3 linked regions of the Robiginitalea biformata HTCC2501 genome follow. The protein of the gene in region 1 interacts with the protein of each later gene in a pairwise test. Links are inferred from orthologs where the notes say so. Each region holds a gene or a part of one and is shown on either strand. Other genes may lie near its edges.

Region 1 (9,663 bases):
CACCACCCAGAATGCACTGTCCGGGCGGTCATAGGTTTCAAACATCCGGTCCAGGGAAGTATCCGCCAGGGCCGTTCCCCGGGCGGGCGCCCCGGTGCCCGGAAGCACCTCCCGGATCAACGCCGCCAGTCCCGGGTTGTCGCCGGGTTCAATCCGCCGCAATTTCAAGGTCGCTTTATTCATCCCCAATATGCTATTTTTGCGGGGTGAAGATACAGGAAAAATACATGTTGCGCTGCATCCAAATCGGTCGGAATGCCCTGGGCCGGAGTGCGCCGAACCCGATGGTCGGGGCCCTACTGACCCATGGCGATACGATTATCGGTTCCGGGTATACCAGTGCTTTTGGCGGGCCGCATGCCGAGGTAAATGCCATCCGTAGCGTGGCCGACCCCGGCAAGTTGCCGGATTCCACCCTGTATGTCACCCTGGAACCCTGCTGCCATCACGGGAAAACGCCTCCCTGCACAGACCGGATCATCGAGTCGGGAATACGCCGCGTGGTGGTCGGGCTGCCAGACCCGCACGACAAGGTGGCCGGCCAGGGGATCGCACAACTGAGGGAGGCCGGTTGCCAGGTGGAAGTAGGGGTTGCAGCGGACGCCTGCCGGGAACACCACAAGCGCTTTCTGACCCTGCACGAAAAAGGCCGTCCCTATATCGTATTGAAGTGGGCCCAGAGTCCGGATGGCTTCCTGGCACCCGATCCGGAAGTCAGGGGCGAATCGACGGGGCCCTGGTGGATTACCGGCCGGGAATCCCGCCAACTCGTCCACAAATGGCGGACCCAGGAGTCGGCAATTCTGGTAGGCTGGAGAACGGCTGCGGCCGATGACCCCCAACTCACCAGCAGGGACTGGGCGGGGAAGGACCCGCTTCGGGTCCTGCTGGATCCGTCAGGCAGGGCTCCGGAAGGCCTTCGCTTGCTGGACGGGAAGGTGCCGACACTCCGGGTATTGCACACCGGGCAGCAGCCCACCGGCAGCGCCCGGGTCGAGAATATTTTCCTGGAGCCGGGTCCGGGGTTCCTGCGGGCACTGTGCAGAGAACTCCGGGAGCGGGGGGTGCTGAGTATCCTTGTGGAAGGGGGCGCCCACACCCTGGGTTCCTTCCTCTCCGCAGGGCTATGGGACGAAGCCCGCGTATTCACAGGGCCCCGGCCATTAAACGGCGGGCTGCGGGCCCCGGCCTTATCCGGAAGGCTCGTGGCAAACACTGCCTCCGGGGCAGACACCCTAACCCTCTGGCGCAATGATTAAAAACCTGATATTCGATTTTGGGGACGTGATCATCGACCTCGACAAGGAAGGGGTGCCCCGGGCTTTGGCGGGGTATGGGCTCTCCGGGGCCGACCCGGAACTCGTATCATGGGCCAACCAATACGAAGCGGGCCAAATGACCAGCACCGAATTCCTCGACCGGCTGGGCAACCGCCTTGGGGAACCCGATCGGGAAGTACTCGTCAGGCATTGGAATACCACCATCCGCCACCTCCCGGAAGGCCGCCTTGAATTCCTGGAAAACCTCCGCGACTCCGGGGGTTTTCGGATGTTTTTACTCAGCAATACGAACGAGTTGCACATGGCCTGTGTGGCCCGACAGCTGGGGGAAGAGACTTTTTCCCGGTTAAAAGCATGTTTTGAAGGCTTTTACCTGTCCTACCAGATAGGGATGCGCAAACCGGAACCCGGGATCTTCCGGCATGTGCTGGAGGAGAACCGGTTGGCGCCCGGGGAAACACTGTTTATCGACGACACCCTTGAACATATCCTGGGGGCGCGTTCGCTGGGAATTGCCACCTGGCACCTGCAGGTGGGACAGGAGGATGTCCGGGAACTCAAAAACCGCCTCTGATATGTGGGACCTGATTTTGAGTATCGCCAGCTCCAGCCTGATATTCGTCGTCTTTAAGGGATATAGCCGTTTTCGCGTAAACACCTTCTATGCCATTATCGGAAATTACCTGACCGCCTGCAGCGTGGGCTTTATTTTCTTCCCCAGAACCCTTTCGCTTCCGGAAATCCCGGGAAAACCCTGGTTTTTGCCTGCCGTCGCCCTGGGGGTTCTCTTTATCGTCATTTTTAACCTGATGGCCCGGACATCTCAGCAACTGGGCGTTTCGGTAGCCTCGGTGGCCACCAAGATGTCCCTGGTCATCCCGGTGGTTGCCGGGGTGGTCCTCTACGGAGAAGTCCTCGGGCCGATCAAGATAGCCGGAATTGCCCTGGCATTGGTAGCCGTGTATTTTGCCTCCGTCAAAACCCGCAAGGTCTCCTGGGAGCCCCGGCTGCTCTACCTGCCCGCCCTGGTTTTCCTGGGCTCGGGCATCATCGACACGAGCATCAAATACCTGGAGGAAACCCGGATCCCGGATGCGGAATACCCCTTGTTCTCCGCCTGCATCTTCGGGGCCGCCGGCACTACCGGCATCCTGGTCACCGCCCTGAGGAAACCCCGGGAGCTTTTCACCTGGCGGCCGCGCAACCTGCTCGGGGGCCTGGCCCTGGGTATCCCCAACTTTTTTTCAATCTACTTCCTGCTCAAAGCCCTGCAATTCGACGGGCTCACCAGTGCCGCTATTTTTACACTGAATAACGTGGGTATCGTAACGCTCACCACCCTGCTTGGTATTGCTTTTTTCGGGGAGAAATTATCCGCCCGCAACTGGTTGGGCGTTGGCCTGGCACTGGTAAGCATCGCCATTATAAGTTCGTAAATGGAGCAGAACCTGTCTTTCCGTACGCTGAAAGCCCCTTGCGGCCCTTCCGAATACCGCGATCGAAAGAGCAAGTTCCTCGGGTATGCATATCCTGTCAATACCACCTCCGGGGCACAGGAACTTGTGGACGCCCTCTGGCGGGAACATCCGGGCGCCGCCCACATCTGTTATGCGTACCGTATAGGAGTCAGTCAACCGGAGATCCGCATGCAGGATGACGGGGAGCCCGCCAATTCATCGGCCCCGCCAATATTCGGGCAAATCGAGTCCTATGACCTCCACAGCGTCCTGGTGTGCGTGGTGCGGTATTACGGGGGTGTAAAACTGGGCGTGGGCGGTTTGATACAGGCGTACCGGGAAGCTGCAAAATCCTGCCTGGAACTCGGCCGCATTGAGGTTCGCCGACCGTCGGCCGTCCTGGTCCTGCGCTTTACCTATGACGATCTGGATGCCGTGCTCCGGATTGTCGACCAGCGGCGCCTGCGGGTGGTACGGAGGGAAATGGCTCTTTCGTGCCGGATGGACCTGGAAATACCCCTTTCAGACCTAAACCGGATCCGGGAGATCTTTGGGCCGCTGCCGGAGGTATTCATTGAGGTGGAAGAACGAACGGAGTCGTAAACCTGGGCAAGAGATATTTTTTTACTCCTGTTTTAATTTTTCCATCAGATACGCAGGGCAGCGCATGGGTTTCCGGGTGGAGGTGTCCAAAAAGGCCAGATCGGTTTCGGCCAGGGCGAGAATTTCCCCTTTTTCCGACCGGATTTCGTACTCGAATTGTATACGAACGGTAGGTATATTTTTGAGCCGGGTAACCACGGTGATCAGGTCGTCGTAAACGGCCGGTTTTTTATATTGAACGGATAGGGAAATTACCGGCAACATACATCCGTTTTCTTCCATCTCCCTGTAGGAAATCCCCAGGGCCCTGAGCCACTCCACCCTTCCCATCTCCATATATTCCGGGTAATTCCCGTGATAGACCACTCCCATCTGGTCGGTTTCGCCATAGCGGACGCGGAAAGAAATCTGGTGTTCCTGCATGATTATCCGATGAAAAAAGTATATATTTAAAAGGATGCCGAAGAGGGTCAGAACTTGCGAAAAAAAAACATTATATTCAACACTAGTTTGATTTTTTTTTTAGGTTTTTTGTTCACATATTTGTCTCACTCTTGAAGGGCAGAATTACTGTCCTTTTTCATACCAGCTAACCAGCATCTAACCGGCTTAAGACAACCTTAACAATGAATGTTACTGCGAATTCCGTATGGAAGAATTGTTTGGCTTTTATAGAAGACAACATCCAACCGCAGGCCTTCAAAACTTGGTTCGTCCCCATTAAGCCCGTTAAGCTCTCCGAAAAGGCGCTGAGCATCCAGGTACCCAGTAAATTTTTCTACGAATGGCTCGAGGAGCACTATGTGAAATTGCTCAAAGTGGCGCTCACAAGGGAACTGGGCGAAGGTGCCAAACTGGTCTATGTAATTAAAATGGAAAACACTTACGGCAACCGGGAACCCTTCACGGAAAAAATACCGAGTGCCAACCGGGGGCAGATGACGCCCCAGGAGATGGATGTGCCGATAAAATCCAAGAATCCGGAACTGAAGAACCCGTTTGTGATCCCGGGCATCCGCAATATCAAGATCGAATCGCAACTCAACCCGAGCTACAATTTTGAGAATTTCCTGGAAGGGGATTCCAACCGGCTGGCCCGATCGGCCGGGATGGCGGTAGCCAACAAACCCGGGGGCACCTCGTTTAACCCGCTCCTGGTCTTTGGCGGCGTCGGCCTCGGCAAGACGCACCTGGCCCATGCCATCGGGGTGGAAATCAAGGACAAATACCCGGAACGCACCGTCCTCTATATCTCCGCGGAAAAATTTACCCAACAATATATCGAATCCGTTCGCAAGAATACGCGCAACGATTTCATCCATTTCTACCAACTCATCGACGTCCTGATTATCGACGATGTACAATTCCTCTCCGGGAAGAGCGGGACCCAGGATGTATTTTTCCACATCTTCAACCACCTCCACCAGAACGGCAAGCAGGTAATCCTTACCTCAGACAAGGCGCCGGTGGACATGCAGGACATCGAACAGCGGCTGTTGTCCCGTTTCAAATGGGGCCTTTCCGCCGAACTGCAGAGCCCGGATTACGAAACGCGGGTCTGCATCCTGAAGAACAAGTTGTACCGGGACGGGGTGGAAATGCCCGAGGAAATCATCGATTACGTCGCCAAGCACATCAAATCGAACATCCGGGAACTGGAAGGCGCCATCATCTCGCTGATCGCGCAATCTTCCTTCAACAAAAAGGAAGTGACCCTGGACCTCGCCCAACAGGTGGTAGAGAAATTCGTAAAAAACACGAAGCGGGAAGTTTCCATCGAATACATCCAAAAGGTCGTTTCGGATTACTTTGAAATGGATGTGGCCACGCTCCAGTCCAAGACCCGGAAGCGACACATCGTACAGGCCCGGCAGCTGGCCATGTTCTTTGCCAAGAAGTTTACAAAGGCCTCCCTGGCAAGCATTGGATCCCAGATCGGCAAACGGGATCACGCTACCGTGCTACACGCCTGCAAGACCGTCGACAACCTCGCTGAAACCGACAAGCAGTTTCGGAAATACATCGAGGATCTCACCAAGAAATTTTCATAACCCCGTATGGCGACCCGAATCCTGATGGTCTGCCTGGGCAATATCTGCCGGTCTCCCCTGGCCGAGGGGATTTTTGCATCCAAACTTGCCGGCGAAGACTATGTGGTGGATTCGGCAGGTACTGCCGGATACCATGTGGGCAATCCGCCCGATCCGCGTTCCATCGAGGTGGCGGCGCAATACGGAATCGACATCAGCCGACAGCGCTGCAGAAGGTTTTCGGTTTCCGATTTTGACAATTTTGACTATATTTTCGCCATGGATCTTGAGAACCAGGCCAATATTCTGAGCCTGGCCCGGAACGAACGGGACCGCGCCAAAGTGTCCCTGTTGCTGGAGGCCGGCGGCAAAGGCCGGCGGGAAGTCCCGGACCCGTATTACGGCGGGGCCGACGGCTTTGAACAGGTCTACCGGATGATCGATACGGCCTGCGATTACATCCTCGCAGAATATATAGGCAAACCCGATGGAAAAAAATCCTGATACTTACGGGAAACTCTACCTGATCCCCTCCCTTTTGGGCGATAACGAACCGCTGGGCGTATTACCGTTGACCGTAAAGCAAACCGTGGAACAACTCTCGCATTTCATCGTGGAAAATGAGCGGACGGCCCGGAGGTTCATCAAAAAAATTACCCCGCGGAAATCGCAGCCTTCACTCGTATTGTTCCCGCTAAACAAATACACAGAAGCCGCAGCCATCCCGGAATACCTGGCGCCCTGCCTGGAGGGAATTTCGGTAGGTGTCCTCTCAGAGGCGGGCTGCCCGGCCATAGCCGATCCGGGTTCGGATATCGTAGCCCTGGCCCATGCCCGGGGCATCCGGGTAGTGCCGCTGGTTGGCCCTTCCTCCATCTTCCTGGCCCTGATGGCCAGTGGGTTAAACGGCCAGAATTTTGCCTTTAACGGCTACCTGCCCATCGAAACGTCCGAAAGGAAAAAGGTGCTGAAAACGCTCGAAAAGCGATCCGGGGAATTCGGTCAGTCCCAATTTTTTATGGAAACCCCCTACAGGAATGAAAAGCTGTTGGCGGAGCTGGTCCGGACACTTCGAAAGGAAACGCTGCTCTGTATCGCGGCAGACCTGACCCTGGAATCCGAATATATCCAGACCCGGACCGTCGGGGATTGGGCAAATCACCTGCCCGACCTCAACAAGCGTCCGGCCATTTTTGGCATCCAGTCAAAATAGTCCGGGGAAGGGCTAAAAATCTACTTTGGGGTTTTTCTCGGGAAGGATTCCCGACATGTCGTACCCCCTGAATTTACGGAGGTAATTGGTAATACTCGTCCCGTAGGCATCTACCGCCTCATAGGAGCCCCCGCTGCGCAGGTACTTTTTCACATTGCCCGCTCCGGCCAGGTGGGCAGCCGCCAGGATACCGGATTCCGTAACCTCCACCCCGTTGATCCTTTTGCCTGCAAATCGGGGGATATCCCGTCGCAGGATCCATTTGTTCCGCGCCAGGTTTGTGGCAAACGCTTTCTCCTGTAATTCCGGGTTGCTTAAAAAAGTGGCGGCATTGTATACCCCCATCAACTGCAGGGTGCCTATTCCGAATTGATATTTCCCGAGGTAGCCCAGCGTATTCGTAGTGAAATAATCGCCGCCGGATTCCTTAAAGGCCAAGGCCTCCCGGAAACCGATATAACTGCTTCCGGGAAAAGGGATCCCGCCCGGCCTGCGTTGAGCCCGGAATTCCATCTCCGGCACGGGTTGCAATTGGGGGAGCGAATCTGTGGCGATCAGGGATTCGGGGACCCGGACATTGTCGAGTGGTGAATCCGCATCAAAACTCGCCAAAACAAAGATCATGACAAGAGGAATCAGGAAACCTATCCACCTTTTCATATATGTGCTTTCTTAAGACTGATGGAATCCGCCGGGGATTCCCGCTTAAATTTCTCAAGGCAAAGATACGGCCGGCTGCACAGGGAAAACCCAAGATTTTCATAAAATGGCCGTTTTTATGGTTAAATGGTGTGAAAATCCCGGGGAATGGTTACCGGCGGATATTCATCGAGTTTATCCACCGGATATACTGCTCTTTATTTCGGTTATGTTGCGATAGCGTCTCCGCAAACTGGTGATAACCAAAGTTTTCGGTGTCCGCAACCATATAGAGGTAGTTGTGGGACTCCGGGTTGAGCACGGCCTCAATGGCCGAAATATCCGGCATGAAAATAGGCCCGGGCGGTATCCCCCCGTACTTGTAGGTGTTGTACGGGGAATCCAGCTCCAGGTCGCGGTAGAGGACGCGTTTGATAATGGTGTCGTAATTCCCGGTTTCCCGCTTGATTGCGTAAATCACCGTCGGGTCGGCTTGCAGGGCCATATTCCTTCTGAGGCGGTTCAGGTAAAGCCCGGCCACCCGGGGGCGTTCGTCGGGTTTGGCGGTTTCCTTATGTACAATCGACGCCAGGGCGATCACTTCTTCAGGTTCCAGTCCAACCTCCGCAGCCTTTTCCCGGCGCGCCTCATTCCAGAACCGATTGTACTCCTCCAGCATCCGCTCCCGGAATTCCAGGGCGTCGGTATCCCAGAAAAATTCGTAGCTGTTGGGGATGTAAGGCACCAGGGCCTGGTCCCGGGTCCATCCGTGCTGTGCCAGGAATGCCGTATCGGTAAATGCTTCCAGCAGGGAGGCGGAATCCGCCTCAATCTGCCCGGCTATCCGGCCGGCCAGGGACGCGGGCCGCTCCTGGTTGTTGAAGGATACCTGTACGGGTGTATTTGCCGAACGAAGCGAATTGATGATTTCGTTGTTGTTCATCCCGCGCCGGATGGGGTACCTGCCGGCCCGTACATTGGAGGTGTATTTTTTACGGCGGGCTACCGCATCGAACGTTTCAAGGTCCCTGAGCAATGGTTCCAGGCGCAAACGCACGGAATCATACGGCGCCCCGGTGCGTATATAGACATAGGCCACCTCGTTTTCAAAAGCCGTATTCGGCACAAATAGTGCCCGGTAGATCAGGTAGGCAAAGGCCCCGGCGACGATCAGGCCGCCCAGCAAAACGAAAAGCAAAATCTTTTTACGATACATCCGGATGGAATTTTTGGAGGAAAACTTCGTCCCGGAAACCTTTGGCCGTCCGGGTCCAGTCTACCCGGACCCCGGTTTCCCGGAAACCGGCCTTTTTAAATACCCTGAGGCTCGCAGCATTGTCCGCCCCGACCCCTGCGTAAATCTGGTGCAGGCCCAGGACGCGGAACCCGTACTCGCAGACCAGGCGGATGGCTTCTTCGCCATATCCCTTCTTGCGGGAGGCATCCTCGGAAATAACGATCCCCAGACCAGCGCGCAAGTGGCGGGGATCAAAATCAAACAGGTCGATCAGGCCAATGCAGCGATGGTCCTGCCGGCAAATTGCCAGGCGCAGTTGCTTGGCCTCATAGATATCCCGGTGGGCAACTTCGAGATATTGCCGGAGTATCTTTTTTGAATACGGGGTCAGCGTGCCACTGATCTCCCAGATTTCCGGGTCGTTCTCAAGGGCGTACAGGAATTCGAGGTCTTCCGGTTCCAGGGCCCGCAAACGGATATTTTCACCTTCCAGTTTCACGACAGGGTTCCTTTAAATACCATCCGGGCCGGACCTGTCAGCCAGATATCCGTATAGGCACCGGCGTCCTTGCGGAAAGCAACTTCCAGGTCGCCCCCGCGCGTGCGGATCCGCGTAGGTTGCTCCGGGTGTTTCCCCTGGGCCTCCATCGCAATGGCCGCGGCCGTAACCCCCGTGCCGCAGGAGTAGGTTTCCGCCTCCACCCCGCGTTCGTAGGTGCGTACATGCAGGACCCCGTCAGGCTGCAGTTCCACAAAATTGATATTGCTGCCCGGCTCCCCGTACAAACTGTAACGCAGGCGCTTCCCCTCCCGATCCACGTCATAAGCCTCCAGGCCGGACACTTCCTGGACGTGGTGGGGCGAACCCGTGTTGAGGAAGCTATAGTTTTTTTTGTGCCGGATCTCCCCCACATCTGCCATACGGAGGGACACGGATTCCCCGCTGATCCGGGCCTCGTGCAGGCCGTCCGATGCGACGAAACGACAGGTGTCGCCTACGATCCCCAGGAATTTTGCAAAAGCCGTAATACAGCGGCCCCCATTGCCGCACATGCTCCCGGGCCTGCCGTCCGAATTAAAATATACCATGCGGAAGTCCGCGCCCGGATCGTTTTCTAGCAGGATCAACCCGTCGGCCCCGATTCCGAAGCGACGGTGGCAGAGATTGGCGATGTGGGAGGAGTCATTCCCGGGAAACCCGCCC
Region 2 (9,630 bases), 670 kb from region 1 along the record:
CTTTGCTTTATGCAGGAAAAAGAAGACCTGAAGGCCCTGGAGAAACAGTTTGCGGATATTCGCGCCGGACTCAGCAAAGCGTTCCGCTCCGAATTGGACTGGGTGCATTTTTCGCCCCCGTCGGTGCCCGGCCTGATTGACAAGAGCCGGGAACTCCACACCGACCTGATCCTGATGGGCACTTCCGGCTCCCAGGATCCGGAGGGAACCACCCACACCTCGCAAACCGTCCTGTCCACGGATTGCCCGGTTTTGGTAATCCCCCAAGGGGTCCCGGAGGAATTCCGCCTGAAGAAAATCGCCCTGGTACTCGGCAGCAACGAAATAGACGACCCCAAGGATCTGGGGACCTTGCTGAATTTTGCACGAACCTTCAATGCGCAGGTGCACGTGCTGACGATTCAGACCACCCCTGGCGTATACGGGTATTCCAGGGAGGAAGAAAAGAACGAGCGGCTACTCGAGTACTACCTGGAAGATTTCTATGCCCAGCATACCTTTATAGAGAGTGACGACATGGTGGAAGGGATTTTTGACTACGCCCAGGAAAAAGAAATGGACCTGATTGCCATCCTGCCACGCAATCACGTGCGCAATGGCAAGCCGTCCGAGGGACGGCTCACCCGGATCCTGACCCTGCAATCCCGAATCCCCCTGCTGGCCATCGAGCACTAAGGACCTGTTATATGTCCTTGCTCCTGACCACTTGTCGGCCATTGGAGTCATTAAAAGGCCGATTTAAATAGAAAGCAACCATTTATACGTAATTTCCGCGGCAAAACGAATTGTACACACCGAAATACCACCCAATATGTCGCAACCCGTCTCCCCCTACCGCAACTGGTACCACCCGTACACCCCCGACCGGAAATACGCCCGCCGTGCAGCCTACTTCAGCATGGAGTTCGGTATCGACCAGGGGCTGAAAATCTATTCCGGGGGCCTGGGCTTTTTGGCCGGCTCCCACCTGAAGTCCGCCTTTGACCTGAAACAGAATATGATCGGTATCGGGATGCTTTGGAAATACGGCTATTACGACCAGGAGCGGCAGCAAGACGGCACCATGGCATCCCGCCTGGTGGAAAAAAGATACGATTACCTCCAGGATACGGGGATTGAGCTTTCGGTGGCTATTAATGACAACCCGGATGTTCGGGTTCGGGTCTGGGTACTCCCACCGGATGTCTTTCAGACAGTACCCCTGTACCTGCTCAGCACGGATGTCCCCGACAATGACCACCTTTCCCGGACGATCACCGACCGCCTCTACGACCCGAATGACGAAACGCGAATCTCCCAAAGCATTGTACTGGGAATCGGCGGGGCAAAGCTTGTCGGGCTGCTGGGAGGGGCCGACTGCTACCACCTGAACGAAGGCCATGCACTCCCGGCTTTTTATTACCTGCGCGACCAGGGGGTTCCCTCCTCCCAAATGGTCTTCACCACGCATACGCCGGAGAAAGGCGGAAACGAAACCCGCAATGGCTACCACCTGAACAACCGCGGATTCTTTGGCCGCCGGTTGCCCGACCCGGAATTGCGCCGGGAACTCGTCGGGGAAGAGCTCAATTATACCGTATCGGCCCTTCGGCATTCCAAAAAGGCGAATGCGGTTTCCAAACTGCACGCCCGGGTGGCCCGGCAGATGTGGCAACCCTTTGGCCTGGATTCCCGGATCGTCCCCATTACCAATGCCCAGCACCCGGGATACTGGACGGATCCTGCACTGCAAAAGCACTTTGAGAAAAATCAGGTTAAAGCCTTCCGAAAGCGCAAAACGCAAATGAAGGCCGACCTGTTCCGGGAAGTCATGAACCAGACCGGAAAGCGGTTTGACCCGGAGGTCCTCACCGTGGTCTGGGCCCGGCGGTTTGCCGCCTACAAACGGGCAGACCTGCTGTTGCGGGATTTTGAGCGTTTCCGAAAACTCCTGACCAACCCGGAAAAACCCATACAGATTATCTGGGCGGGCAAGCCCTACCCGGAAGACTACGGCGCCATCAATATCTTCAACCGACTCATCGAGGTCAGCTGGGGGTTCCCCAACCTGAGTGTGCTGACCGGCTATGAGATGGAACTCTCCAGGTTGCTGAAGGAAGGCTCGGATATCTGGCTCAACACCCCGCGAATCACCCGAGAGGCCTCCGGTACCAGCGGGATGACGGCTGCGATGAACGGTTCGCTGAACCTGACGGTGAACGACGGTTGGATCCCCGAGTTTGCCCGTCACGGCGAAAATGCCTTTGTCCTTCCCGAGGCAGATCCCGGACAGCCCCACAGCGTCCAGGACGAGGTAGACAGCAAAAACCTGTACGAAATACTCGAGAAAGACGTATTGCCCTTATACTACGAGCAACCCGAAAAATGGATGGAGATGGTATTCCGCGCCAAGGAGGAAGTTGTCCCTGCGTTTTCGAGCCACCGGATGGCCGACGCCTACTACCGGGAGCTCTACAAGGCCTGACCTCCCGGGCCGGGCGAATCGCCTTTTAGTTCGAGCTTCTCGGCAAAGTAGTCGCAGAAATCCTTCATGGTGGCCGTCATCTTTTCGTCCTGGGTGGCCTTCATAAACGTATCGGAAAGCGCCACCAGGGTCTGGTGGAAAAAGATCTTCATCTCCTCCACGGGCATGTCCTTGGTCCAGAGGTCAATTTTCAGGGACTCTTTGTTTGCGCTGTCCCAAACAGACAGGAGCATCGCCTTGGCTTCCTCGTTTTCAATCCCGCCGTCCTGGGCAGACCAGTGCAGCTTTTCCGGGACCCGGTTTTCATCCAGGGCCACCCGAAGGGTTATTTCCGATGTATGTAGTTCCGACATAATTTCTTATCTGGGGGGTTTGTAATTTGATTCCCTGAACAGTGCCTCCCCGGGCAATTCCATCAGTTGGCGAAGTTCCGTATCCGGGTTGGCCTCCATATAGGAGCGCACAATCTGCCATCCCATATAGCGACCGATCCTCCCGGGCGATTCGTTGTCGAGTTCCAGTCGGAACTTGCTGAAAGGCGCCGGGTCCAAAAATCGCGGGCCCAGTTCCCGGTCCGTGCTGTAGAGCAGTTCCCGTTCAATCAGGTAGCGCCAGATCTGGGCTTCGTTCTCCCGGGCCCATTGGAGCTCCTCCCCGGTATAGCCGATTTTGGTCGAATCCGGTTCCAGGGGCAGCAATTGATCCTTCAGGTAGAGGATTTTACCGTAATAAACCATCTGGCCGACAAAACTCCGCTCCCGGGGAGCCGGGACCACCGACCGGGCAAATGCCGCCGCCACATCGCTCATCATGAAATCCGCATCCAGGGATTTGGCGATATACCGGTCCATGTTGCCGTAGAAGGGGTGGTCCGGGCCCAGGTAGTTGTCCAGGCCAATCAGCAACAGCGTATCGGCCAGGACCACCCGGTTTTGGTAATCCACATCCGTTGTCAGCGTGATGACCGAAGGCACCGGGCGATCGGGAAAATAAAATTGTACGTGCTTGTAGAAGAGTTCGAGTTCCCGGGCAAACGGCTCAAAATCGGGAAAAACCCGTTCCACCTCCGCCCGCAGCCGGGTTTGCAGGGAATCCTCTTTTTTGGCCAGCCAAATACTGTCCGGGAATTGGGACGGAAACAGGTAGGGGAACCGGGCTTTTAAACCGGGGAGCTCCTCAGGGGCCACAGTGTCAAAGGCACGGTCAAATCGATGGACCTCGAGGTCTACCGGTATCCGGGCAATGCGTTCGGGTACATTCGCCCCGGTTTCCCCACAGCTGCAGAACAGCACCATGGCAACAACAGGTATTCCTTTTATAAGTAATCGCAGCAAGGCTTTCGTATTAGGAGGCGGGGTGCTATTTTTACGGGGCAAAGTTAGTGGTTTTCCAATTGAAACTAAAGCGGGATGCAATCTGAAAAAATCATCGAACATATCGTTAACTGGTTAAAGGACTATGCCCGTGATGCGGGAATGAAGGGGTTTGTCGTCGGGGTCTCCGGGGGCATCGATTCGGCCCTCACCTCCACGTTATGCGCCCGGACCGGGCTGGAGGTGCTCTGTCTGGAAATGCCCATTCACCAATCCACAGCTCAGGTTACGCGGGCTGCCAACCATATCGAATGGCTCCGGAACCAGTATCCCAACGTGCGGTCCGAATGGATCAACCTGACCCCGGTATTCGACAGCCTGATCGGGGTACTCCCGCCGGTGGAATCCGAAGACTCGCGGTTTATGTCCCTGGCCAATACCCGCGCCCGGTTGCGAATGACCTCCCTGTATTATTTCGCCGCCCTGGAAAAGTACCTGGTGGCCGGAACGGGCAACAAGGTGGAGGATTTCGGGGTGGGATTCTACACGAAATACGGGGACGGAGGCGTGGACCTCAGCCCGATTGCGGACCTGCTGAAGACAGAGGTATACCAGCTGGCTTCCCATTTGGGAATCAATAAGGAAATCCAGGATGCCCCGCCCACGGACGGGCTCTGGGGAGACAACCGCACGGATGAAGACCAGATTGGGGCCTCCTACCCGGAATTGGAGTGGGCCATGGAGATGGACGAACGGGGCAAAAAAGCCGATGATTTTAAGGGTCGGGAGCGTGAAGTCTTTAAAATATACAAACACCTCAATACCGTTAATCGACACAAAATGCTTCCTATCCCGGTGTGTGAAATTCCGGAATCCCTCAAATAAGCCACTCAGCCCCAATTCGATGCATTATCTCGAGAATTGAGGGAGATTTCCTAACCAATCGGGAATTTTTTGACAATTTTGTTGAGGTAATAACGGATTTAAGCCTTACATTGCATGTCAGTTTTTAGGGACGTGCCGAGCCTTGAAATCGATAAACAAACCAAAATGATCAATGTACTAATTGCGGATAATCACCCGGTTGTCCGTCTTGGCATCAAACAAGTTCTGGAAAATGATGGCGATATTCAGGTTCTCGGAGACGTTGGAACCACCACGGCGCTTTTCCAGATGCTTTCAAAAGCGACCCCCGACGTACTGATCCTCGAGATGGATATTCCGGAAATCAACGGAATTGCCACCCTGCGCAAAATGAAAGATGAATACCCGGAAGTCCAGGTGCTGATTTACAGTGGCCAGTCCGAGGACGTCTATGCCCTGAGCACCATCCGTGCCGGCGCGCGCGGCTACCTTTCAAAAAGCGCCGAACTCTCCTACCTGGCCGATGCCGTGCATAAGGTAAGTGACGGGGGCATGTTCATCACCAATGAACTCGCCCAGCGGCTGGCCTTTGACGAAGGCACCCAGAAACCCCGCCGCTTTTTCCGCAAGCTGTCTACCCGCGAGGTGGAAGTCCTTAAAATGCTGGCGAGCGGCAAACGAAACAAGGAAGTGGCCCTTGGCCTGAACCTGAACGAAAAAACCGTCAGTACCTACAAGGCCCGCCTGATGAAAAAGCTGAATGTCGACAATATGGTCGATTTGCTTCAACAAGCCAAAGCCCTGGAATTATACTGATTGCAGCGAGGCGAATACTGGATAAAAAAGCCCGGATCCCCGGGCTTTTTTATTTTCGTTGCCCGGGACGCGGGGGATACGCGGCACGTCCCTCAGCTTGCCGGGGTATCGCTTTCAGGATAATACCCGGTTGAGCTTTTTGTTGAGGAGTTTGTTGAGTTGCAGGTAATTGATAATCTCCTCCAGCACCTCGGCATTCGTCTCCCCGGGACGGGATTCGGTCTGCCCCCTCAGCGCCTCGATGCGCTTTTTGATCAGGTAACACCTCAGGGAGAGGATGGTTTCGCTTACGAGTTGCCCCAGGCTGTCCTGCTTTTGTTTCGGGTAGATATCCTTGCGTTCCCAATGGTGCAGCTCGTACTTCTCCTCGTCCATGAGGATGGCCGATAATTCCCCGGCAAATTCCGCATCCGCCTCTTCGGTTAACCGGTGCACGCTGAAATCCGGTTCGGAATTCAGCTTCTCGATGAGTTTGTAGTAGAGGCTCCGGAATCGGGCGTCGCTGAGTTCAATTTCATCCTCCTGAAGGTCCAGAAAAATTTTCTCAAAAACGCGTACTTCGCTACGCTCAGGTTCCAATACCAACTCCCCTTCGTCGTTCTCCTTCAGGACGAGATCCTCGAATTCCTCGGACTCCCTGCCGTAGAGCAGCAGTACTTCGATAATTTTACGCTCCAGCTCGTACTGGGGGTCTACCTTGGCGGCAGCGGGATCCTGCCGGACCACTTCCATGGGTCCCGGTTCGGGCTTGCGCGCCTCTTCCCGCTGGGCCTTGCGGGTCATCTGTGCCAGCGTGTTAAAGAGGACTTCTTCGGATATCCCCATCAGGGAGGCGCACTCCTGTACGTAAACCTCCCGTTTGATGCGATCGGGGATCCGGGCGATGCTGCTGACGATATCCCGGATGGTCTCTGCGCGCCGGATCGGGTCGTTGGCGGCTTCTTCGGTTAGCAGGGCCGTTTTAAACTGTATAAAATCCCGGGAATTCTCCTTGAGGTAGGCCTCGATGGCATCCCGGGAATGAGACCGTGCAAAACTGTCCGGGTCCTCCCCTGCCGGGAACGTGCATACCCGGACGTTCAGCCCCTCTTCCAGGATCAGGTCGATCCCCCGGAGGGATGCCCGCAGCCCGGCTGCATCCCCGTCAAAAAGGACCACCACGTTCACCGTCAGGCGTCGGATCAGGCGGATTTGTTCCGGGGTCAGCGCCGTACCGCTGGAGGCGACCACGTTTTCAATGCCGCTCTGGTACAACTGGATGACATCCGTATACCCTTCCACCAGGTAACAGACATCCTCGCGGGCTATTGCCTTCTTGGCGTGGTAGATGCCGTAGAGCACCTTGCTCTTGTGATAAATCTCGCTTTCGGGCGAATTCAGGTACTTGGCGACTTTCTTCTCGGAACTCAGGGTCCGGCCCCCGAATCCGAGAACCCGTCCGCTCATGGACTGGATGGGGAAGAGTACCCGCCCCTTGAAGCGGTCGAATTTCCTCGGTGGCTGGGCGGGGTCGGCGGCGGGTTTCACTATGGTCAGGCCCGTTTTCTCCAGGAATTCCAGTTGATAGCCCTTTTCCAGGGCCGCATCGGTAAAGGCAGACCACTGGTCCGGGTTGTACCCCAAGCCGAATTCGCGGATAGTATCTTCGGAAAACCCGCGCTCTTTAAAATACGTCAGCCCGATGGCCTTCCCGCTCTCGCTCTCCCAAAGGCACTCCTGGAAAAAATCCCGGGCAAACTCGCTGACCAGCAACATGCTTTCCCGTTCACTCGCCTGCTCCTTCTCCTCGTCCGTCCGCTGGGTTTCCTCTACTTCAATCTGATATTTGCGGGCCAGGTATTTGATGGCCTCCGGGTAGGTGAAATGCTCGTGTTCCATTAGAAACGCCACCACATTGCCCCCCTTGCCGCTGCTGAAATCCTTCCAGATCTGTTTCACCGGGGAGACCATAAAGCTCGGCGTCCGTTCGTCCGTGAACGGGCTCAGCCCCTTGAAGTTGGAGCCGGACTTTTTTAACTGCACAAAATCCCCGATGACCTCTTCCACGCGGGCGGCGTCAAAAACCTTGTCAATAGTCGTCCTGGCAATCAATTCTTCCCGTTTTTGGCAAAGGTAAATGTACGAAATCGTATGGTCCGGAAAAAGGTATTATATCCCGGGTCGTACTGGAAAAAATAAGGGGCGCCCGAAAGCGCCCCTACCGTTATCGGGAATCCGGAACAACGGCTCAAAGGTCAAATCGCAGGCCCATGGACAGGTTGTGCTCGTCCACCGCCGCGTTTTCAAATATGGGGTTCAGGTCGTACTTGGCATAGAGCAGCACCCCTTCCACGCCGATGTACCCGGCCAGGCCATAGACCAGGTCGGAGGTATTGTAGCCCCTTTTCAGTTTGTCTTTTACGCGTTCCCCGTCCCGGGTGTACTTGAGTTTCTGGCGCGCCCCCAGGTTGAAGCCGCCGTACCCGCCCAGCCCGATGCGGAACTGGTTCTCCAGGGAATACCGGAAATGGTCCTCGTACTCCTTGTAGCGCGAAGGCCCGAATTCCAGGTACACGGGCACCACCAGATTGTCCATCCGGAATTTGGATTTGTCCAGCTCGTACTCAAATTCCTGCAGGTTGGTTTGCCCGTCCTCGGCTACGAAATACTGGTTGCCCTCCGGTTTTAAGCCATTGAATTGCAGGGATACCCCGTAATGGAACCGCAAAAAATTACTGTTGTTGAAAACCCGGGTCCGCCAGGACCAGCCAATCTCAAAAAACCGGCTGCCGGCGAGTTTATAGGGGGCCTCCTCCAGGCTCCGGCCGGAAGCCATGGCGTTGTTAAAGCCCACGGCCACCACCAGGTCGGAATACGTGCGGCGGTCATATTTTACCGGCCGGTTCCGTTCGCGCCAGCTAAACACATCCTCGTCGTTAAACCGGATGTTGAAGCCCACCACCTCCCCGGCATCATCACGGTTCTTCCGGGTGCCGAGCACTTCACCTTCGTTCCGCTCCAGCAGGGCAATCTCCCGGTCGATCATGTTGAGCCGGTCCGCGATATTCAGGGCGCGTTTTTCAGCGGCGGCTTCTTTGAGCTGTGCTGCCTCCGCCTCCGTAATCTCCCCGTCAATCAGGCGCTCCTCAATGCGCAGGATTTCCTGTTTCAACGCCTCCTTCTCCTGAAGGGAGACCTGCTCCCGCATCTCTTTGAGGGATTCGACGCGATTTTCATAAGGTTCTTGACCCAGGGCGAGTTGTGTACTTGCGAGGATCAACATCGGGATTAACAGGCGTACTAATGTGTTCATTTCTTTTTGATTTGATGATTGATGAATAGACTCCTCCCGGACCCCGTTACGGGATCGGAATAATTGTTTGTATTTCAATGGGTTAATTGTTCCGGTCGGCTACTGCCGTCCGCACCTTCCTAAAGCCGTCTTTCAACTTTTCGAACAGCTCTTCCCGAAAAGTCTGGTCGAGTTCCGATTCGGCGGCCGAAAGTAGCGACCGCGCGTCCACCGAATCCCGGGGCATGCGGTAGGCCGAGGCAGCTATCCGCTCCTGCGCCTCCCGCAGCAGCGAATCGATTTCGGCATCCGTAACGACAGCGCCCCCTTCCTGCTCCCGTTGGGCAACCTCCGTGAGGATGGCATCGAGTTGCCGGTTTATCTGCAAGGCCAGGCCGCTGGTATCCACCCCGGTTGCCGGGGCCTCCCCGTTATTGGCGATATCCGGGCCGGGATCATCATTTAGCGGCAATTGGGCCGCCCGCGTCGGATCTGCCGACGGTTGCCTTCCTGCCGCAGATTCGGTGGCTTCCCGACGTTTCTCCGGGCTGGCCTCCCCGGCCAGGGCATCCGCAGGGGGCTGCTCCCCGGGGGGTTGTGAATGTTGGCGGTCCTCCGCCCGGGTGTCCGGGGCGGCAACTACGGGCAGGTCCCCGGAAGCCGGATACGGCCCCATGGGATCAATGCCCCCGGCGCTTCCCGGGCCGGATAGCATCCGAACCCCCAGGACGATCAGCAGGCAGGCTGCCGCAGCGTACATCCAGGGCAACCAACGTTTCCGACGGCCCGCCCCACGGGGTACGTCGAGCCGTCCGGACAGGCGCTCCCAGGCCCCGGGGGTCGGTTGGATCTCCTGTTCCTGTAATTTTTCCTTTATTTTCCTTTCAAAATCAACGGGTGCC
Region 3 (9,704 bases), 820 kb from region 1 along the record:
AAGGAAAAGGGATCCGTTTTGTAGCCGCCAGCGGGCGGCAATACCACAGCATGGTGGACAAACTGGAGCGCATTGCCGGGGACATCCTGTTTATCGCCGAGAACGGCGCCCTGGTGCGGGATGGGGACAAGACGCTGCTCAGCACTCCCCTGCCCGCAGACCGCCAGCGGGAGATCCTGGGCCGGGCCGGGCGCATCGACGGGGCGCACCCGGTGCTTTGTGCGGCCGGAAAGGCTTACGTCCGGGGACATTCCGGGGAATTCCTCCGCGTCCTGGCCGAATACTATGCCGAATTTTCTGTGGTGGATGAGTTGGAAGCCGTGGACGACCCGGCCATGAAGGTGGCCATTTACCATTTTGAGAACTCGGAGAAGTACATCTACCCCCCCCTGCAGGACCTGGAATCCGATTTGCAGGTGAAGGTCTCCGGCTCCAATTGGGTGGATGTCTCCCACCCGAATGCCCACAAAGGGTATGCATTATCACAAGTGATGCGGGATGCCGGGGTGCACGCCGGGCAGGTTATGGTATTCGGGGATTACAACAACGACCTGGAAATGCTTGAACTCTCGGACTTTAGTTTTGCCATGGCCAATGCGCACCCGAACGTGCTTAAGCGCGCCCGCTACCGGACGCTGAGCAACTCGGAACAGGGTGTGGAACACGTGCTGGAGCAGCTGGCGGAGCAACTCTGACCGTACTTCGTGCCCGTTGCATTGCCGGCGCTGGCCAGACAGGCCGGGCCGCTCTGAAAACCCGAAAACTCAGGTCTTCTGCTTCTTCTTCCGCGCCGCGGGAAACAATACATTGTTCAGGATGAGCCGGTACCCGGGGGAATTCGGGTGCAGCTCCAACTCGGTTTTCGGGTCGCCCACCCGGTGCTGGTAGTCTTCCGGGTCGTGGCCCCCGTAGAAGGTAAAGAAGCCCCTGCCCTTGATTCCGTGGATATAGCGGGCCTCTCCATTCAGCCGGTTCTCGCCGAGCACCAGAACCGTGGGCTTCACCTCAGAACGGGTAAAGGCCGTGGTCTGCCCCATAAACCCTTTCACCAGGGCCGTGTGGTTCTGGCAGAGCATCGTAGGTACCGGGTCCCATTTGGCCGAGAAGTCCATTAGGGAAAAATAGTCGGATTCCCGGGGCACATCTTCCCGTTTGCTGGTCATGTCGATGGAGGAAAATTCGTAGCGGAGCGGGTTGCGCTCCAGGGTAAAATTCGTAAAGGCAAAGGTGTTGGAATAATCCAGTTGCTGCTGGTAATTGGGTTCGGAGGGGTCCCCGTCGAACATGGGTTCGCAGATATCCACTCCCTGGGCTGCCAGGGCGATGTCGAAGCTGTCCGTGGCCGAACACATGGCAAACATAAAGCCGCCTCCGATGACGTAGTTGCGGATCTTCATGGCCACCGCCCCTTTCTCCTCGGAGACCTTCTCATACCCCAGCCGCCGGGCCAGGGCTTCAGCCTGCTGCTTCCCCTCGATATACCAGGGGGCAGCGCGGTACGCCCCGTAGAACTTCCCGTATTGTCCCGTAAAATCCTCGTGGTGCAGGTGGAGCCAGTCGTAGAGCGGGAGTTTGTCTTCCAGGACTTCCTGGTCGTAGACGGTTACATAGGGGATTTCCGCATAGGTGAGCACCATGGTGACCGCATCGTCCCAGGGGGCATTGTCCTTGGGGGAATACACGGCAATCTTCGGAGCTTTCTCCAGGATTACCGCCTCCTGGTTCTGGGAAGGGCTGGCAATCCCGTCGAGCACGGATTGGGCCTGGGCATCGCTGAGCACCTCAAACGAAACCCCTCGGATCCGGCATTCGTTGCGGATGGGCTCCCCATCCGGCAGCAGGAAGGAGCCGCCCCGGTAATTGAGCAGCCATTGCACTTTTTGCTGCTTGCTGAGCACCCAGTAGGTAATCCCGTAGGCCTTCAGGTGGTTCTCCTGGCTCTCCGCGTCCATGGGGATCAGGATCATCGAGCCCCGGGAGGCCAGGCAGGTAAACAGCAGGGCCAGCAACAGAACCGGCCGGGTTATCCGCAACAGCGCAATGTTCTTGAAACGTTTGGGGAGGGAATTAAGGGAAATTCTATTAAAAAGGTACGTCATCGTCTTCCGGGTGTCCGCCCTGGGAAGGATCGTTCATGGAACTGCCAAACGCCTGGTCGGCACTCGGGAATTCTTTGGCCTGGAACGGGTTCTCCCCCTCGGCATTCATCTTGGATTGAAACTCGAATGGAGAATCAAAGTCATCCAAATTATCAAATTTACCCAGTTGCGCAATGAACTTTAACCTAATATTATCGAGGCCGCCATTCCGGTGCTTGGCCACGATAAACTCGGCCTGCCCCTGGGTGGGGGTGCGTTCCTCGTCGTCCCACTCGTCGATCTTGTAGTATTCGGGGCGGTAAATAAACGACACGATATCCGCATCCTGCTCAATGGCCCCGGACTCCCGCAGGTCGGAGAGGATGGGGCGTTTGCTGCCGCCACGCGTTTCCACGGCACGGGACAGCTGCGAGAGGGCAATCACCGGTACGTCCAGTTCCTTGGCCAGCGCCTTGAGGTTCCGCGAAATGGTGGAAATTTCCTGTTCCCGGTTGCCGCCTTTCTGGCTGGCGCCCCCGGTCATCAGCTGGAGGTAGTCGATGACGATCAGGCGGATCTTGTGCTGGGAAGCCAGTCGCCGCGCCTTGGCCCGCAGGTCAAAGATGGACAGCGATGGGGTGTCGTCTATAAATAGCGGCGCCTTCTCCAGGGCCTTCACCTTGACGTTGAGCTGTTCCCATTCGTGTTTTTCGAGCCGGCCCGTCCGAAGTTTTTCGGAGGAGAGCCCGGTTTCCGAAGAGATCAGACGGGTAATCAGCTGAACGGAAGACATCTCCAGGGAGAAAAACGCCACGGGTATATTCGAATTCACGGCGATATTCCGGGCCATGGACAGGGTCAGGGCCGTTTTACCCATACCGGGACGTGCCGCAATAATGATCAGGTCGCTCGGCTGCCACCCTGAGGTGAGCTTGTCCACCTTGTCAAAACCGGACGGGATACCGCTGAGGCCCTCCTTGTTGGAGATTTCCTCGATTTTTTTCTTGGCCTGCATCACCAGGTTCTGGGCCGTCTCGGCCGACCGCTTCAGGTTGCCCTGGGTAACGTCGTACAGACGGGATTCCGCGTTGTCGAGCAGGTCAAAGACATCCGTGGACTCGTCGTAGGCCTCCTCGATGATCTCGTTGGAGATCTTGATCAGCTGGCGCTGGATGTACTTCTGGAGGATAATCCGGGCGTGAAACTCAATGTGGGCCGATGAGGCCACTTTCTGGGTGAGGGTAATCAGGTAAAAATCGCCCCCGGCGAGCTCAAGCCGCTCATCCTGCTTCAATTGGGCCGAAACGGTTAATAAATCTACCGGTTCGGAAGATTCGAAGAGTTTGAAGATGGCCTCGTAGATGTACCGGTGGGCGTCCTTGTAGAAGACATCCGGGTGCAGGATGTCGATCACCTCGTCCACCCCTTTTTTGTCAATCATCATGGCTCCGAGCACAACTTCCTCTAAATCAACTGCTTGTGGCGGTATCTTCCCTTTCTCCAACGGGATGATGGCAGCTTTTCCAATTTTTCGTCCGGCAAGCGGGCTCGATTTTTCCATGAGGATAAAAGTAGGGAATTAACCTTAAGTTAACAGGGCGCTCCGTTTTGGGATATTCACCGCCTGTCCACAATCGGACTGTTAATAAGTTACGGTTTTATGTTGATAACCGAAAATTTCGGGAAAGCGCGCGGACCGGTTTACCGGAAACTGCGGGATGCGACCTGTCAGCCTTTGAAAACTCCCATGGAACTGTATTTCTCCATGCGCGTTTCGACCAGCTCTTTTGGTGATAACTTTTTGAGCTCCTGATAGTGCTTTGCAATCTTGTTGCTCACGATGTCAAAAGCCTTCTCCCGGTTGCTGTGTGCGCCGCCGGCGGGTTCCCGGACAATTTCGTCGATCAGTTTCAGCCGCTTCATATCCGCCGCGGTGAGTTTCAGGGCGTCAGCAGCCTGTTCCTTGTATTCCCAGCTGCGCCAGAGGATGGACGAGCAGGATTCCGGGGAAATTACGGAGTACCAGGTGTTTTCCAGCATGAGCACCCGATCGCCCACGCCGATGCCCAGGGCGCCTCCCGAGGCCCCTTCCCCGATGATCACTACGATGATCGGGACTTTCAGGCGGGTCATCTCCAGGATGTTCCGGGCGATGGCTTCGCCCTGTCCGCGCTCCTCTGCCTCGATGCCCGGGTAGGCCCCGGGGGTATCGATAAAGGAGACCACCGGCAGGCCAAACTTTTCGGCAGACTTCATCAGGCGGAGCGCCTTCCGGTATCCTTCCGGGTTGGCCATCCCGAAATTCCGGTACTGGCGGGTCTTGGTGTTGTACCCCTTCTGCTGGCCGATGAACATAAAGCTCTGGTCCCCGATCTTGCCGAGGCCGCCGATCATCGCCTTGTCGTCCCGCACGGTGCGGTCGCCGTGGAGTTCCAGGAAGGTATCCCCACAAATGGCGCGGACGTAATCCATGGTATACGGGCGGTTGGGATGGCGGGAGAGCTGTACCCGTTGCCAGGGGGACAGGTTTTTGAAGATCTCCTTCCGGGTCTCATCGAGCTTTTTCTCAATCTGCTTGCAGGTTTCGGTGACGTCCACGTCGCTTTCCTCACCGATGATCTGACACTTCTCGAGTTGCTCTTCGAGCTCTTTGATCGGGAGTTCAAAATCCAGGTATTCCATGTAGTGTTCCGTTAGGGGGTTCTCCGGGGCAAAGATAAACGATATTCGCAAAAAAGCACATCCGGCCTGGAGCTTGCGCCATATCAACCTTACCGCTTGGCCTTCTGCAGCATAAAATACCCGAGGACCAGGAAGAATATATTCGGGATCCCCACTGCCAGCAGGGGCGGGAACCCGGATTGCTCGGCCAGCGTCCCGAAAACCTTGTCCATAAAAATATAGATAAAGGCCACCCCGATCCCGAAGGCCAGGTTCACCCCCATCCCGCCGCGCCGCTTGATCGAGGAGACGGCCACCCCGATAATGGTGAGTACAAAGGCGGTGACGGGCAGGGCCCACCGCTTGTATTTGACCATCACGTAGGTATTCACATTCGAGGCTCCTTTGCGCCGCTGGTCGGCGATAAACTGGTTCAGTTCAAAGAGGTTCTTGGTTTCGGCGATATAGGATACCGGGGTGAGGTCGTCTATCTGGAAGGCGAACAGCGTGTCCAGGCGGCGCCGGGTCTCCACGATCTCCGTGTCGCCCCGCAGGTTCCGGCGCGTGTAGCTCGTGAGCCGGTAGAGGCTGTCCTCTTCCAGCCAGCGGATATTTGCCGAAGAAATCTTGTACTCGAGTTCCCCGTCCTCCCCAAAGTGCTCGTAGGTAAAATTGTAGCCGATCTGCCGGGCCGGGTCAAAGCTGCTCACGTAAATGTAGTCGCTCTCCCCAAGCTGGTTGAAGATGTTGCTGGTTACCCGGTCCTTGGAGCCTTTTTTCAGGTATTTGAACTTGAACTCGTTAAAGCCCTTGCTGGCCGAGGGGACGATGAACATCCCCATGAGGAACATCAGCACCGCGATGATGCTGGCGCCGATCCAGTAGGGCCTCAAAAACCGCCCGAAGGAAACCCCGGAGCTCAAAATCGCCACGATCTCCGTGTTATTGGCCATCTTGGAGGTAAAAAAGATGATGGAGAGGAACAGGAATATCGGGAATAACAGGCTTCCGATATAGATGGTGAAATTCCCGTAATAGATCAGGATTTCCACCAGGGGGGCCTCGTTGTCGATCATCTTGCCGATCTGCTCGGCCAGGTTCAGCATAATGCCGATGGGCACGAATAACAGCAGCATGAGCCCGAAGGTGGACAGGTATTTTTTCAGGATGTACCGGTCGATGATCGTCAGCATATCACAGGCGTTTATCCAGTTTTTGCACCATCTCGCTTTTCCACCCGGCAAAAGTGCCGTCCAGAATCCGCCGGCGCGCCTCCCGGACGAGCCAGAGGTAGAACCCCAGGTTGTGCAGCGTGGCGATTTGCTTGCCAAGATACTCATTGGCCGCAAAGAGGTGCCGCAGGTAGGCCCGGGTGTACTCGGTATCCACAAAGGTGTGGCCCATCGGGTCCAGGGGCGAAAAATCCGCCTCCCATTTCTTGTTCTTGATGTTGATGGTCCCTTCGGAGGTAAAAAGCATCCCGTTGCGGGCGTTCCGCGTGGGCATCACGCAGTCAAACATATCCACCCCCAGGGCGATGCATTCCAGCAGGTTGGCCGGGGTCCCCACCCCCATCAGGTAGCGGGGCTTTTCCGCCGGGAGGATATCGCAGACCACCTCGGCCATCCCGTAGAGTTCCTCGGCCGGCTCCCCTACCGAGAGGCCCCCGATGGCGTTCCCGGGGGCACCCGCATTCGCGATGTATTCGGCGGAAGCCTTCCGCAGGTCTTTGTAGACGGACCCCTGGACGATCGGGAAAAACAGCTGGTCAAAGCCGTAGAGGGGGGGCGCCTCCTCCAGGTGGGCCATACAGCGGTCCAGCCAGCGGTGCGTCATGTCCATGGAGCGCTTCGCGTAGCGGTAATCGCAGGGATACGGGGTACATTCGTCAAAGGCCATGATGATGTCCGCCCCAATGCTCCGCTGCAATTCCATGACGCGTTCCGGGGTAAACAGGTGGCGGGACCCGTCGATATGCGACTGGAACTTTACGCCCTCCTCCTTAATTTTCCGGGTGCCCGAGAGCGAATACACCTGGTAGCCGCCGCTGTCTGTGAGGATCGGGCGGTCCCAGCCCATAAACGGGTGGAGCCCGCCGGCCGCCTCCAGGATCTCCATCCCGGGACGTAAAAACAGGTGGTAGGTGTTCCCCAGGATCACATCCGGGTCAACGTCGTTGCGCAATTCGCGCTGGTGGACCCCCTTGACGGTGCCGGCCGTCCCCACGGGCATGAAGATGGGCGTGCCGATTTCCCCGTGGGCCGTTTGAAGCACCCCGGCGCGCGCCTTGCTCCCCGGGTCGGTATGTTTAAGCGTGAATGCCACTGGTTTTGTGTTCTGCGAATCGCCCTGGATTCTCTGGGGCCAAAAATACACAACCCCTGCGGCTTTCCCCCTTAATAAAAAAATAAAGTTCTGCCGGGCAATCCCGGCGTTTGCATGGGCTTCCCGCATACGCCAGCCCGTGCATCCCGTTCATAAGTAATGGCAAAAGAAGTTGTGAAGCCGGGGGAATGCCATTATTTTTGGGCTCAGAAAATCGATCGACATGGCTGAAACCAAGGAATTAAAGGCGCTGGCGACCCAGGTGCGGCGGGACATCCTCCGCATGGTCCACCAGGTCAACTCGGGCCACCCGGGCGGCTCGCTGGGCTGCACGGAATTTTTCGTGGCCCTCTACTACGAAATCATGGACCTGAAGGACGGGTTCGACATGGACGGGAAAGGCGAAGACCTCTTCTTCCTCTCCAACGGGCATATCTCCCCGGTCTGGTACAGCGTACTGGCGCGGCGGGGCTACTTCCCCCTGGAGGAACTCGGCACCTTCCGGAAGATCGATTCGCGCCTGCAGGGGCACCCCACCACCCACGAGGGGCTCCCGGGCGTCCGCGTGGCCTCCGGGTCGCTCGGGCAAGGCATGTCCGTGGCTATCGGCGCGGCCCTGGCCAAAAAACTCAACAAGGACAACCACCTGGTATACAGTCTCCACGGAGACGGGGAACTGCAGGAGGGCCAGAACTGGGAAGCCATCATGTACGCGGGCAGCAAGGGGGTGGACAACCTGATTTCGACCATCGACCGGAACGGCCAGCAGATTGACGGGCCCACCGAAGAGGTGATGCCCCTGGGCGATGTCTCCGTCAAACTCGAAGCCTTTGGTTGGGAGGTATTGGAACTCCCGGAGGGCAACGACCTGGAAGCGGTTCTCGCCACCTTGAAGGAAGCCAAATCCCGGACCGGAAAAGGCAAGCCCGTGGCCATTGTGATGGACACGGTGATGGGCCACGGGGTGGATTTTATGATGCACACCCATGCCTGGCACGGCAAAGCCCCCAACGACGAACAACTGGCCACGGCCCTGGAGCAGAACCCGGAAACCCTGGGCGATTACTAATAGCAACCCGACGCACGCATGAAAACTTACACGGATCAAGGAAAACAGGATACACGAAGCGGCTTTGGCGCGGGAATGACCGAGCTCGGGCGGACAAACCCCCGGGTGGTGGCCCTATGCGCAGACCTGGTGGGGTCGCTCAAGATCGAGACCTTTATTGAGGAAAACCCCGAGCGGTTTTTCCAGACGGGCATTGCCGAGGCGAACATGATGGGGATTTCAGCCGGACTGACTATTGGCGGCTACATCCCGTTTGCCAGCACGTTTGCGAATTTCGCCACCGGCCGGGTCTACGACCAGATCCGCCAGTCGATTGCCTATTCCGGCAAGAACGTAAAAATCTGCGCTTCCCACGCCGGGATCACCCTGGGGGAAGACGGGGCCACCCACCAGATCCTCGAGGACATCGGGCTGATGAAGATGCTCCCGGGCATGGTGGTGATCAACCCCTGCGATTTTAACCAGACCAAGGCGGCCACCCTGGCCATCGCCGAGTACGAAGGCCCGGTGTACCTGCGTTTCGGGCGGCCGAAAGTGGCCAATTTCACCCCGGTGGACCAGGAATTCCACATTGGGAAGGCCGTACACCTGCAGGAAGGCTCGGACGTAACCATCATCGCCACAGGCCACCTGGTCTGGGAATCCCTGGAGGCCGCCCAGCGGCTCCACGAGCAGGGCATCTCCGCGGACGTCATCAATATCCACACGATTAAGCCCCTGGACGAGGAAGCCATCCTGGCCTCCGTAGCCAAAACGGGCTGCGTGGTCACCGCCGAGGAGCACAATTACCTGGGCGGCCTCGGGGAAAGCGTCGCCGGGCTGCTGGCGCGCAGGCATCCCACGCCCCAGGAATTCGTGGCCGTACAGGATACGTTTGGGGAAAGCGGAACGCCGGACGACCTGATGGCGAAATACGGGATTGACAATAAAGCCGTGGAAAAGGCCGTTTTAAGGGTGTTAGAACGCAAGGCCTGAAAGTTTGGTATCCTTTTTGTTTCCATCCGACAAACCGGCGGGAACAGGGAAGCCTAACTTCACGCCATAAAAACGAACACCTTATGAAACGCACACTTCTCAGCTGCCTGCTGGGGCTCTTCGCCCTGTCGGCATTCGCACAAAAAGACCCCGGATTCGGAATCAAGGCCGGGTTGAACTTCAACTCGAACGGGGATTACAAATTCGATTCGGCCCCCGACCTGAGTTCGGACACCAAGATGGGTTACCACCTCGGGATTTTCGGCCAGTTTGGGGATAAAGTCTTTTTCCGCCCCGAGCTGATTTATACCAAGACAAAATCCGAATACGACGGCTCGGACTTCGATATGAGCAAGCTGGACCTGCCCCTGCTGGTGGGAATCCGGATCCTCGGCCCAGTCAAAATATTTGCCGGCCCGGACCTGCAATACATCCTGGATACGGATTTTGACGAAATCACCCTGGGGGACGTGGAAAACGATTTCACGGTTGGCCTGCATATCGGCGCCGGGGTGAACCTGGGGAATATCGGGATCGACCTGCGGTATGAACGGGGCCTGAGCAGCAACGAAGCGGAAGCCGTAGGGCTGGAATCC

The links.
Region 2: the proteins of dnaA (region 1) and nadE interact in binary tests that used the Escherichia coli proteins (3 or more experiments, as listed by UniProt). The link is inferred for Robiginitalea biformata HTCC2501 from one-to-one orthologs.
Region 3: the proteins of dnaA (region 1) and dnaB interact in binary tests that used the Escherichia coli proteins (3 or more experiments, as listed by UniProt). The link is inferred for Robiginitalea biformata HTCC2501 from one-to-one orthologs.

Annotation. Positions count from the first base shown.
Region 1 is NC_013222.1:2,777,579-2,787,241, forward strand. What follows is about bases 3,362-6,178. They hold dnaA (chromosomal replication initiator protein DnaA), read left to right. Parts: upstream 3,362-3,966; coding sequence 3,967-5,391; downstream 5,392-6,178. Other genes in these bases: RB2501_RS12365 (acyl-CoA thioesterase), read right to left, coding at 3,362-3,763; RB2501_RS12375 (low molecular weight protein-tyrosine-phosphatase), read left to right, coding at 5,398-5,874; RB2501_RS12380 (SAM-dependent methyltransferase), read left to right, coding at 5,858-6,178. Also shown: RB2501_RS12340 (GNAT family N-acetyltransferase), read right to left, coding at 1-183; bifunctional diaminohydroxyphosphoribosylaminopyrimidine deaminase/5-amino-6-(5-phosphoribosylamino)uracil reductase RibD, read left to right, coding at 228-1,259; RB2501_RS12350 (HAD family hydrolase), read left to right, coding at 1,252-1,854; RB2501_RS12355 (DMT family transporter), read left to right, coding at 1,856-2,716; RB2501_RS12360 (IMPACT family protein), read left to right, coding at 2,717-3,340; more of RB2501_RS12380, read left to right, coding at 6,179-6,583; RB2501_RS12385 (lysozyme family protein), read right to left, coding at 6,596-7,207; endolytic transglycosylase MltG, read right to left, coding at 7,395-8,438; RB2501_RS12395 (GNAT family N-acetyltransferase), read right to left, coding at 8,428-8,958; dapF (diaminopimelate epimerase), read right to left, coding at 8,955-9,663. UniProt on the Escherichia coli protein: Plays an essential in the initiation and regulation of chromosomal replication. Binds in an ATP-dependent fashion to the origin of replication (oriC) to initiate formation of the DNA replication initiation complex once per cell cycle.
Region 2 is NC_013222.1:3,450,838-3,460,467, forward strand. The notes cover bases 2,984-5,767. They hold nadE (NAD(+) synthase), read left to right. Parts: upstream 2,984-3,873; coding sequence 3,874-4,662; downstream 4,663-5,767. Other genes in these bases: gldB (gliding motility lipoprotein GldB), read right to left, coding at 2,984-3,759; RB2501_RS15320 (response regulator), read left to right, coding at 4,828-5,457; dnaG (DNA primase), read right to left, coding at 5,572-5,767. In the rest of the region: RB2501_RS15295 (universal stress protein), read left to right, coding at 1-675; glgP (alpha-glucan family phosphorylase), read left to right, coding at 812-2,464; gliding motility protein GldC, read right to left, coding at 2,452-2,817; more of gldB, read right to left, coding at 2,824-2,983; more of dnaG, read right to left, coding at 5,768-7,548; RB2501_RS15330 (porin family protein), read right to left, coding at 7,685-8,749; RB2501_RS15335 (hypothetical protein), read right to left, coding at 8,832-9,630; RB2501_RS15340 (RNA polymerase sigma factor), read right to left, coding at 9,619-9,630. UniProt on the Escherichia coli protein: Catalyzes the ATP-dependent amidation of deamido-NAD to form NAD. Uses ammonia as a nitrogen source.
Region 3 is NC_013222.1:1,953,141-1,962,844, reverse strand. Bases 1,362-4,219 are described here. They hold dnaB (replicative DNA helicase), read right to left. Parts: upstream 3,640-4,219; coding sequence 2,083-3,639; downstream 1,362-2,082. Other genes in these bases: RB2501_RS08830 (acetyl-CoA carboxylase carboxyltransferase subunit alpha), read right to left, coding at 3,807-4,219; RB2501_RS08840 (asparagine synthetase B), read right to left, coding at 1,362-1,967. Also shown: RB2501_RS08845 (HAD family hydrolase), read left to right, coding at 1-695; more of RB2501_RS08840, read right to left, coding at 765-1,361; more of RB2501_RS08830, read right to left, coding at 4,220-4,760; RB2501_RS08825 (LptF/LptG family permease), read right to left, coding at 4,850-5,932; tRNA guanosine(34) transglycosylase Tgt, read right to left, coding at 5,934-7,064; RB2501_RS08815 (transketolase), read left to right, coding at 7,288-8,133; RB2501_RS08810 (transketolase family protein), read left to right, coding at 8,152-9,108; RB2501_RS08805 (porin family protein), read left to right, coding at 9,192-9,704. UniProt on the Escherichia coli protein: The main replicative DNA helicase, it participates in initiation and elongation during chromosome replication. Travels ahead of the DNA replisome, separating dsDNA into templates for DNA synthesis.